One region of the Pseudoalteromonas maricaloris genome, then DNA from elsewhere that is predicted to be linked to it. Evidence: predicted binding sites of a transcription regulator. Region 1 holds the regulator's gene; the other holds the start of a gene.

Evidence for each region. Region 1 encodes LexA, which represses DNA repair genes until DNA is damaged. Its sites were predicted from a motif close to TACTGTATNNNNATACAGTA; they were not measured.
Region 2: a site for LexA is predicted at 2,848-2,867, ahead of CTT31_RS12020 (YebG family protein). Genes of this name have one in related genera too.

Annotation. Positions count from the first base shown of each region.
Region 1 is NZ_CP024625.1:3,787,239-3,792,361, forward strand. It holds gene ctaD (cytochrome c oxidase subunit I) at 1-778, opposite strand, end outside; gene coxB (cytochrome c oxidase subunit II) at 778-1,920, opposite strand; gene lexA (transcriptional repressor LexA) at 2,281-2,895, opposite strand; rRNA gene rrf (5S ribosomal RNA) at 3,229-3,342, opposite strand; rRNA gene CTT31_RS16895 (23S ribosomal RNA) at 3,460-5,123, opposite strand, start outside.
Region 2 is NZ_CP024625.1:2,734,580-2,739,702, reverse strand. It holds gene CTT31_RS12035 (fused response regulator/phosphatase) at 1-259, shown strand, start outside; gene CTT31_RS12030 (GAF domain-containing protein) at 388-1,053, shown strand; gene CTT31_RS12025 (amino acid aminotransferase) at 1,234-2,424, shown strand; gene CTT31_RS12020 (YebG family protein) at 2,518-2,832, opposite strand; gene CTT31_RS12015 (ComEA family DNA-binding protein) at 3,103-3,411, shown strand; gene CTT31_RS12010 (hypothetical protein) at 3,463-3,768, opposite strand; gene dsbB (disulfide bond formation protein DsbB) at 3,781-4,290, opposite strand; gene CTT31_RS12000 (amidohydrolase family protein) at 4,489-5,123, opposite strand, start outside.

The DNA of each region.
Region 1 (5,123 bases):
ATATCATGATGTACACTTCAGGATGACCAAAGAACCAGAATATATGCTGGAACATAACAGGATCACCACCACCTGCTGCATCAAAAAAGCTCGTTCCAAAGAACTTATCAGTCAATACCATAGTCACAGCGCCAGCGAGTACGGGCATAACAGCAATCAGAAGAAATGCAGTTATCAGCCAAGTCCAGACAAATAAAGGCAACTTCATCCATGTCATACCTGGAGCTCTAAGATTGACGATGGTCACGATAACGTTGATAGCACCCATAATAGAGCTAATGCCCATTATATGGATCGCAAAAACAAAAAATGCAGTATTGTCATTGCTGTACGTTGTAGATAGTGGCGCATAAAAAGTCCAACCGAAAGCAGGCCCGCCGCCTTCCAAAAATAACGACATCAGTAAAATTGCAAATGCAAAGGGTAGTATCCAAAAACTCCAGTTATTCATTCTCGGTAACGCCATATCAGGAGCACCAATCATCATTGGGATCATCCAGTTGGCAAGACCAGTAAATGCGGGCATTACTGCGCCAAATACCATTATTAGTCCATGTACTGTCGTCATTTGATTAAAAAAATGCGGATCTACAAGCTGTAACCCAGGTTGGAAAAGCTCGGCTCGGATCACCATAGCCATAGCACCACCAATTAAAAACATGGTTAGCGAGAACAATAAATACAGAGTTCCAATGTCTTTATGATTAGTGGTAAACAGCCAGCGCTTTAAGCCTTTTGGAGCTGTATGGTGTGAATGTTCTTCTACGATGGCACTCATTACTTACCCTCCTCTAATGCATCTATCTCACGCTGTATTTGGCTTGGCTGAATAACATCGCCGGTGTCATTACCCCAACTATTTCTTTTATAGGTGATAACCCCCGCTATCTGCTTGATTGTTAATTGCTTTGCGAAAGATTGCATCGCAGTTCCTGGGCGACCTAAAAGTAGAATATCTATATGAGCTTTAATATCTCCCGTGACGACTTTACTCCCTTTCATTGCAGGGAAGACACCTGGTAGCCCAAGCCCGGTTGGTTGATGGCAAGCTGCGCAATAAGCCATGTAAGTTTGTTCACCAACCTCCATTAACTCTTCTTTCGAAAGGGTTTGTTGGGCAACTGCTTGTGACTCAGCCTCTGCTTTTGCTTTTTCAGCTTTAGCATCGTTGAGCCAACTATCAAATTTATCGGGACTTACGGCCTCGACAACGACAGGCATAAAGCCATGATCTTTGCCACATAATTCAGCACATTGGCCTCTGTAAATTCCTTCATCGTTTACCTTTGTCCATGCCTCATTTATAAAGCCTGGATTGGCATCCTTCTTCACCGCAAAATCGGGCACCCACCAAGAATGGATGACATCATCTGAGGTCATCAAAAAGCGAACTTTCCTATCGGTGGGAATAACTAAATGCTTATCAACTTCAAGCAGGTAATTTTCATTTTTTTCTTTGAGATCACTAATTTCATCTTTCGGAGTAGAGAGCAAAGAATAGAATTCAACATCATGCCCCATATACTCATAGTGCCATTTCCACTGAGAGCCTGTGACCTTAATGGTCAGATCAGCTTTACTCGTGTCTTCCATAGCAATAAGCGTTTTTGTGGCTGGTATTGCCATACCAATGAGTATCAGGAAAGGAATTGCTGTCCAAAGTATTTCCACTTTGGTGCTTTCATGAAATTGCGCTGCAACAACGCCTTTTGACTTTCTGTGTTTTATAAGCGCCCAAAACATAATCCCGAATACAATAACCCCAATGACGCAACATATTAGAAATATGGTCATGTGAAGCTCATACACTTGATGACTAATGTCTGTAACACCTTGCCTCATATTGTAAGCGCTGTTAGCAAGTGAGGGCATGGCGATTAGCACTGCGATGAATGCTACAACTAATCGACAAATTTTCATTTGACGTCTCCTTCAAGACAACTCGTGGTTGTCTTTTGTTATTATTGGATGACTGTCATATTGTCTATTTGTACATAGACTTACTGCACGACTATTAACCAATTAGTCAAAAAACAAACAAATTGCAAGATTTTCGAGAAGACCGACTTTAGAATCAAAACTGGGAACTATAGGGGGTAAAACAAAGAATGATGAAAAATAGTGTATAAAGATCAGAAAACTAAAAATATTACTAAATGATTAAAGTCACTATAATCATCCTACTTTCACATAGTTAGAAAAGTTAATTATCACTTTTTAAACAAAATATAGTTAAAGCAAGCGCAACTTTATATTTAACGCTACACTCGCTCTCATAAACTACATCCAGTCAGCACTTCGGATAACGCCGACAGCTAACCCTTCAATGGAGAAATTTTGATGCTCTAGATCCACTTCAATCGCTTTAAATTCTTCATTCTCAGCATGCAATAAAACTTTCTTCCCTTTCTTTTCAAAGCGTTTAACTGTCACGTCCTCTTCTACGCGAGCCACTATCACTTGGCCATTTTCAGCCACCTGAGTGCTGTGAACAGCTAGTAGATCACCATCCATAATGCCAATATCCTTCATGCTCATACCATTAACTCTTAAAAGGTAATCAGCATTAGGTTTAAAAAAACTCGCATCTACATTACAGTGGCTCTCTACATGTTGCTCTGCCAGAATAGGCTCACCAGCAGCAACACGGCCAATAATAGGTAAACCAAGTTGTTCGGATTCATCCTCTACAAGTCGAATCCCTCGGCTTGCGCCTGGGACCATTTCGATAACTCCCTTTTTCGCAAGCGCCTTAAGATGCTCTTCCGCTGCATTTGCACTCTTAAAACCCAAAGCATCAGCTATTTCAGCACGAGTTGGAGGCATGCCAGTATCTTTTATGAATACTTTTATTAATTCAAAGATTTGTTCTTGTCGTTTTGTTAGAGGACGCATTAACTGGTGTTCCATACAGTGGTTTATTTACTGTAAGTATATACAGCTCAAAAAAAATCGCAAATGTTTCTTTATTCGACATATTTTAAGTGTATTTGCTAATAGCATTAATTAGAGCACCATTAAACAAGAAGTGAAGTCTGTGCCTCAGAGCATAACCTACGACTCTACGCAATAAGAAATAGATTATTAAGATTTAGGGCTGATTAACCACCACCTACCATGTTGCACTATGCTGATACTGTGGTGGGAGCGAGTTCATCTCGCGAGGTTTTCTATATCCCAAACAGCAAAAAACCCGCTGCATTACTGCAACGGGTTTTTCTTATTTGGCCCTGGCGATGTTCTACTTTCACATGGGTAATCCACACTATCATCGACGCTGTTTTGTTTCACTTCTGAGTTCGGCATGGGGTCAGGTGGGTCCAAAACGCTATAGTCACCAGGAAATTCTGTTCATCAATGAAGTCTCCCTCATCAATGTAAATCCGGAAAAAGCTATTAAATTCTTTTGTCTACTTTAGTCTATTAACTTCTGTCACTTATAAACCACTTTGGCGTTGTATGGTTAAGCCTCACGGGTAATTAGTACGAGTTAGCTTAATGCCTCACAGCACTTCCACATCTCGCCTATCAACGTTGTAGTCTTCAACGGCCCTTCAGTTGACTCTAAGTCAAAGTGAGAACTCATCTCGAGGCCTGCTTCCCGCTTAGATGCTTTCAGCGGTTATCAGTTCCGAACGTAGCTACCGGGCAATGCAATTGGCATCACAACCCGAACACCAGCGGTTCGTCCACTCCGGTCCTCTCGTACTAGGAGCAGCCCCTCTCAATTCTCAAACGCCCACGGCAGATAGGGACCGAACTGTCTCACGACGTTCTAAACCCAGCTCGCGTACCACTTTAAATGGCGAACAGCCATACCCTTGGGACCGACTTCAGCCCCAGGATGTGATGAGCCGACATCGAGGTGCCAAACACCGCCGTCGATATGAACTCTTGGGCGGTATCAGCCTGTTATCCCCGGAGTACCTTTTATCCGTTGAGCGATGGCCCTTCCATTCAGAACCACCGGATCACTATGACCTACTTTCGTACCTGCTCGACGTGTCTGTCTCGCAGTTAAGCTTGCTTCTACCATTACACTAACCGTACGATGTCCGACCGTACTTAGCAAACCTTCGTGCTCCTCCGTTACTCTTTGGGAGGAGACCGCCCCAGTCAAACTACCCACCAGGCACTGTCCTCAACCCCGATTCAGGGGCCTAAGTTAGAACATCAACACTACAAGGGTGGTATTTCAAGGTCGGCTCCACAGAAACTAGCGTCTCTGCTTCAAAGCCTCCCACCTATCCTACACATGTAGGGTCAATGTTCAGTGCCAAGCTGTAGTAAAGGTTCACGGGGTCTTTCCGTCTAGCCGCGGGTACACAGCATCTTCACTGCGATTTCAATTTCACTGAGTCTCGGGTGGAGACAGCGTGGCCATGGTTACACCATTCGTGCAGGTCGGAACTTACCCGACAAGGAATTTCGCTACCTTAGGACCGTTATAGTTACGGCCGCCGTTTACCGGGGCTTCGATCAAGAGCTTCGCCTAAGCTAACCCCATCAATTAACCTTCCGGCACCGGGCAGGTGTCACACCGTATACGTCATCTTACGATTTTGCACAGTGCTGTGTTTTTAATAAACAGTCCCAGCCACCTGGTCACTGCGGCTCTCGTTTGCTTACAGAGCAAGTCTTTCACAAACAAGAGCGTACCTTCTCCCGAAGTTACGGTACAATTTTGCCTAGTTCCTTCACCCGAGTTCTCTCAAGCGCCTTAGTATTCTCTACTTGACCACCTGTGTCGGTTTAGGGTACGATTCAGTATGAACTGAAGCTTAGAGGCTTTTCCTGGAAGTAGGGCATCAACAACTTCACCACCTTAGTGGCTCGTCTCGACTCTCAGCCTTAGCAACCCGGATTTTCCTAAGTCACCAGCCTACAGCCTTTCACATGGACAACCAACGCCATGCTTGCCTAGCCTGCTCCGTCCCCCATCGCATTCATACCGAGTACGGGAATATTAACCCGTTTCCCATCGACTACGCTCTTCAGCCTCGCCTTAGGGGTCGACTCACCCTACCCTGATTAACATGGGATAGGAACCCTTGGTCTTCCGGCGGAGGAGTTTTTCACTCCTCTTGTCGTTACTCATGTCAGCATTCGCACTTCTGATATGT
Region 2 (5,123 bases), 1.1 Mb from region 1:
GCGAGAGAGTGTTTTGAAGGAGCTAAAAGAAGCGCTCATTATTATTTCTGTGCGCTACAGCCCTGAAGAGCTAAAGTTATACTTCAACATTTGTGATTCAGGTAATGGTTTTGAATCAAGCGAACGCAATAAAGCGCAGCAAGAGCATAGCCACGGAAGAGGTGTTAGCTTACTTAACGAGATTGCCCAAAGCGTTAGCTACAACAGTGCTGGAAATGAAGTAGAAATGATTTATTCACTCACCTCTAAATCGGTCTAAATTCCACTCAAGTGTATGTCACCTCAGCTTTAGATTCAGTGTCTACTGGTATTGCTTTATGTACCTGTTTTTTAGTGTTGGCAAGGTTTAAAGAGCATGGTAAAGTTGCATTAACTTTAGATGTTTAGATGGCTAAAATGTCAGATTATATTTCATTGAGCGGATTATCTATCTCCCGCGAGTTGCTTTTGCTGCAATTAGAAAAACTAGATGCTTATATTGAGAAAAATTCAAGCCCTGCTGTGTGGTCATATCAGATCCCTGAGCTTGGGGAAGAAGGCGCTTGTAGCTTGTTTGGTCACCTTCAGGAAGCACCTTTTTTATTGAGTGACTACGTTGAAAAGAACATTGTGAATGAGCAATCGCTTGCCAAGCTGCAAACAATAGTGTCAGCGGTAGTTGAATTTACAGCTGTTGATTGGTTTGGCATATACCAAGCAAGAGCGACAAATGAAGGGAAACAACTTCTCAAATTAGCGTACTCTGGCGCGCCGAGTAGACCGCTATTCCCAATAACGGAGGCTTTTGCTGCTACTTCAAATAATATCCAAACGGTATTGAGTGCTAAAGCTCGAGTGATTAATGACATCCCTCAATATGTCGCCAGTGGAGGAGAGTACTACACTTGCGATCCAAAGGTGAAAGCAGAAACCTGTATGCCATTATTCGATGATGCTCAAAATTGTATTGGAATTATTGATGCAGAAGCGTTTTCTGAGTCATTTTTCAACGAAGAAATTTTAGCATTGCTTGCAGCTGCATGTACGAGAATTCCTGACTATTTACCCGAATAATTATCGGAATAGTCCGGCTGTAAACTTGACGCCTTTGTGGTGCTGCCAAGTTTACAAAAATGAATAAAATTCTAGATAAATATGGTAACTGAGATGCAAGTCTCTATGTTACCATCAAGTCTACTGGAATCGGGCGTCAGCCGCTCGAGTTTGCATTAATTAAAATAAAAGAGATAAGCCATGTTCTCAGAGCTAAAACCACTTCCAACAGATCCTATTTTAGGCCTGATGGCCGCTTATAAACAGGACACTAACCCAAACAAAATTGACCTTGGTGTAGGTGTTTATAAGGACGAGCAGGGAAACACGCCGGTACTTAGAGCGGTTAAAAAAGCGGAAGCGTTTCGTTTAGAAAACGAAACGACAAAATCTTATATTGGTTTGGCTGGTAACTTAGACTTCTGTCAAAAGATGGAAACACTGTTACTTGGAGAGCATAGTACATTATTGGCAAATCGCGTACGTACGGCGCAAGCACCTGGTGGTACTGGCGCATTACGTGTTGCAGCAGAATTTATTAAACGTTGCAACACCAATGCAACTGTTTGGGTTACGACTCCAACTTGGGCAAACCACATCAGCCTATTTGAAGCAGCTGGTCTAACAGTTAAAGAGTATCCTTACTACGACTACGAAAACAAAGGGTTGTTGTTTGATGAGATGATCAATGCGCTGAAGCAAGTACCTAAAGGTGATGTAGTACTACTTCATGCATGTTGTCATAACCCAAGTGGTATGGACTTAGATCAAGCGCAATGGAAAGTGGTTGCTGAACTTGCGAAAGAGCAAGGCTTTACGCCATTAATTGATATTGCATACCAAGGTTTTGGTACCAGCCTTGAAGAAGATGCACAAGGCCTTAGAACGGTTGCGGATACAGTTGATGAAATGATCATCTGTTCATCTTGCTCTAAAAACTTTGGTTTATACCGCGAGCGTATCGGTGCGTGTTCAATCATTGCAAAAGACAGTGCAACTGCTGATGTTTCAAACTCAGTATTACTTAGCGTTGTTCGTAGTATCTATTCAATGCCACCAGCACACGGTGCTGATATTGTAAATACCATTCTAAGCAGTACTGAACTTACGCAAATGTGGTACGACGAACTTGACGAAATGCGCGGTCGTATCAATGGTCTACGTACGTTAATCAAAGAAAGCCTAGCTGAAAAAGGTGTTGAGCAAGACTTCTCGTTCATTGACCGTCAGCACGGTATGTTCTCTTTCTTGGGTATTAATAAAGAGCAAATTGACAGACTACGCACTGAATATGCTATCTATATGGTAGGCTCTAGCCGCGTTAACGTAGCTGGCGTAAGCAAAGACAATATTGACTACTTTGCTGACGCAGTGGCAAGCGTGATTAAATAATACCACGCTACACAGCACAAAATAAAAAACCGCAAAAGTTGCGGTTTTTTATTTTCAGCCTAAACCACCCACTGAAGTAAGTGGTTATTATCATTAGGCTTGCTTAATTTTGGTCACTTTATCTGGATCTGACGCTTTTTCGTTTTCAGATTTGTTTTTGGTATTGGCTTTTGGTGCTACTTTGCCACCTTTTAACACAGACACAAAGTCATCTTTTTGTTTTGCAATTTCAAGCGCTAGGGATTCAACTTGTTGTTCACTCAGCGGCACGTCAACTTTCGTTAGCATGTCTTCCAATGCTTCAGCTACATCTAGCATCTTATCATAAGCATCAGCTTCTTTTTTAGACGTGAAAGTCATACGCTCGACTCCATTTCTTTCAACAACATATTTGATGATAACGGCCATGGTTATTCCCCTAGTCACTGTTTTTTTATACAGTAAATCGAATCGAGGGATTAAGCAAGTTATTTTGAAAATTTTTCAAGTGCTGTTGAGTGAAGCAGAATTAATTAAATTCATTAAAAACAAAAGTTTAATGTTTATTTGGATTTTTGAAAGAATGAATGTTTTTTGACAAAGTCAATGTTCCAATCTTTATTTAAAAAGCTTCTGCAATCACTCACCGAGGTGAATGCAGTAAGCTTTGGATACTTTTTACGCACAAGGAGTGTATATATGTTCAATAAACCCACCATACTTTCTATTTTATTGGCGTTAGGTTTAAGCTGTTCAAGCGTGCTCGCAAAACCTGCGGAGCAAGCAAAGTCAGTCTCTCAAACACAGCAGCAAAGTGCTGTACTCGATATTAATTCCGCTGACGCTTCGGCGCTTTCAAGTTTACCAGGGATTGGTATTCGTAAAGCTGAAGCCATCGTAGAGTACCGTAAGAAAATGGGGCGCTTTAAAACAACAACGGAGTTGCTGGAAGTAAAAGGAATTGGGAAAGGAATATTGGCAAAACTGGAGGGGAAAATTAGAGTCTAGTCGTAGTTATTGTGTGCGAGCTTAGTTGCTCGCACACAGGTAGATTGAAGATCAGGGCTTATTCGAGGCGTTAAACTCAGCGATTGCCTGAGCTAACTTGGGTTTGCCAAACTGTATTTCCAGTGGTGTGGTCAGTAGCGGATAAATTAATCCTGCTACCAATAAGACAGGTAATAACAACCAGCCTTCAAATACGACCAATGAGGCAAAAAACGGTGTGAGCAGTAGCAACTTGGCTATTCTTAACACAACCTTTGTTTTTGCATCAAGGTGGCTAAGTGCAAGACGCAAAATCATCTGCTTGTCACGTAATTTAAACGCTCTCAGTTGCTCAATTTGGCTTAACCTAAAATGCATGAATGTGATATCTCAACTTCTTTTGGTAACGTGGAAAAATAAGAAAAGAATAAATGCAACGCTATAAAATGCAAAGATAATTTCCATCCATCCAGGCATAGATAATCCTGCAAAAGACCAATCTATGTTGCCGCAGTCACCCGTCGCAGCAAAAAAGCTTGGTAGCCATTCATGAAGCGGCATAAACGCAGGAAAGTTTGGTACAAAGTCACAGGTAAAAGCAAATGGATCCGTTGTGGTTTGCATGCTGATATGTTCACGGGCGATAAAATAACCCCAAATGCTGCCTACGCCCCACGAAACAAATGCCAGACTACGCAGTGCGAAAGAGCGAGGAGAAATCATACCGATTAAACCAGCTGCTAATAACCCCAACATAGCAAAACGCTGATAGATGCACATAATACAGGGCTCTAAACCCATACCGTATTGGAAATACAGTGCAACGGCTTCAAAAATAGCAGCGGATAGTGCTAGCAATCCCCAAGATTGCCTAGAGAGATGAAAAGATGAAATCTTCATTATAGAGAAACCCTTTTTGTTTTATTATGCTTTATCTGGCCGCGTTAGAGCAACCTTACTTCGCAGTGTGTGCTATCTTTGCGACGATTTTTCGACTCTTGTTACCTGCAGAAGTTCGAAAATATCAAAATAGACCACTTGATTAAGTCAATAGAGGTGAGACCGACATTATCAGTATTTCTATTCTGACGTATTTACTCATTCACTTTTCTCGAGGGCATCGATATGAAAAGTAGCACGCTCAATGGCGGAGCCATGTAAGATAACGTATTCAATATCGTTGTAAGCCGCGACTGACTGCAAAGGGTTGCTATTTAAAAGTAATAGATTTGCTACTTTCCCAGCAGCGATACTGCCGTACTGGTTGTCTATTGCAAATGCTTTCGCATTATTAATGGTAGCAGCAGATAGCAAGCTAACGAGGCCTACTCCGGCTTGATCCATCATCGTTAACTCTTGATAAGTCGATAAGCCAGGTTGCGAGACATAAGTTGGTGCGGGTGGCGTATCTGAGCCAAGCAGCAAGGTTGCGCCATTTTTATATAGATAATTTAGTGCTCGTTGCCCTTGAGAGAAAACTTGCTCAAGTTTAGCCACCTTTTGTTGATTACTTATTTCACCCCAGCCTTGCCCCATTTCTCGAGAAAACCAGCGACCAGGTTCACTTTGATACCAAGCAATTTGAGACGGAGGTAATACGGTACGATATTCAGACGAGAAGGTGAAAGTGTTGTCAGTCACTTTCGCCAGAGCATTCATCACATTTAATGTGGCTTGATAGGCGATGTCTTTTTCGATGATGGTATCCAGCACAGCTTTTACATTGGTTGGCA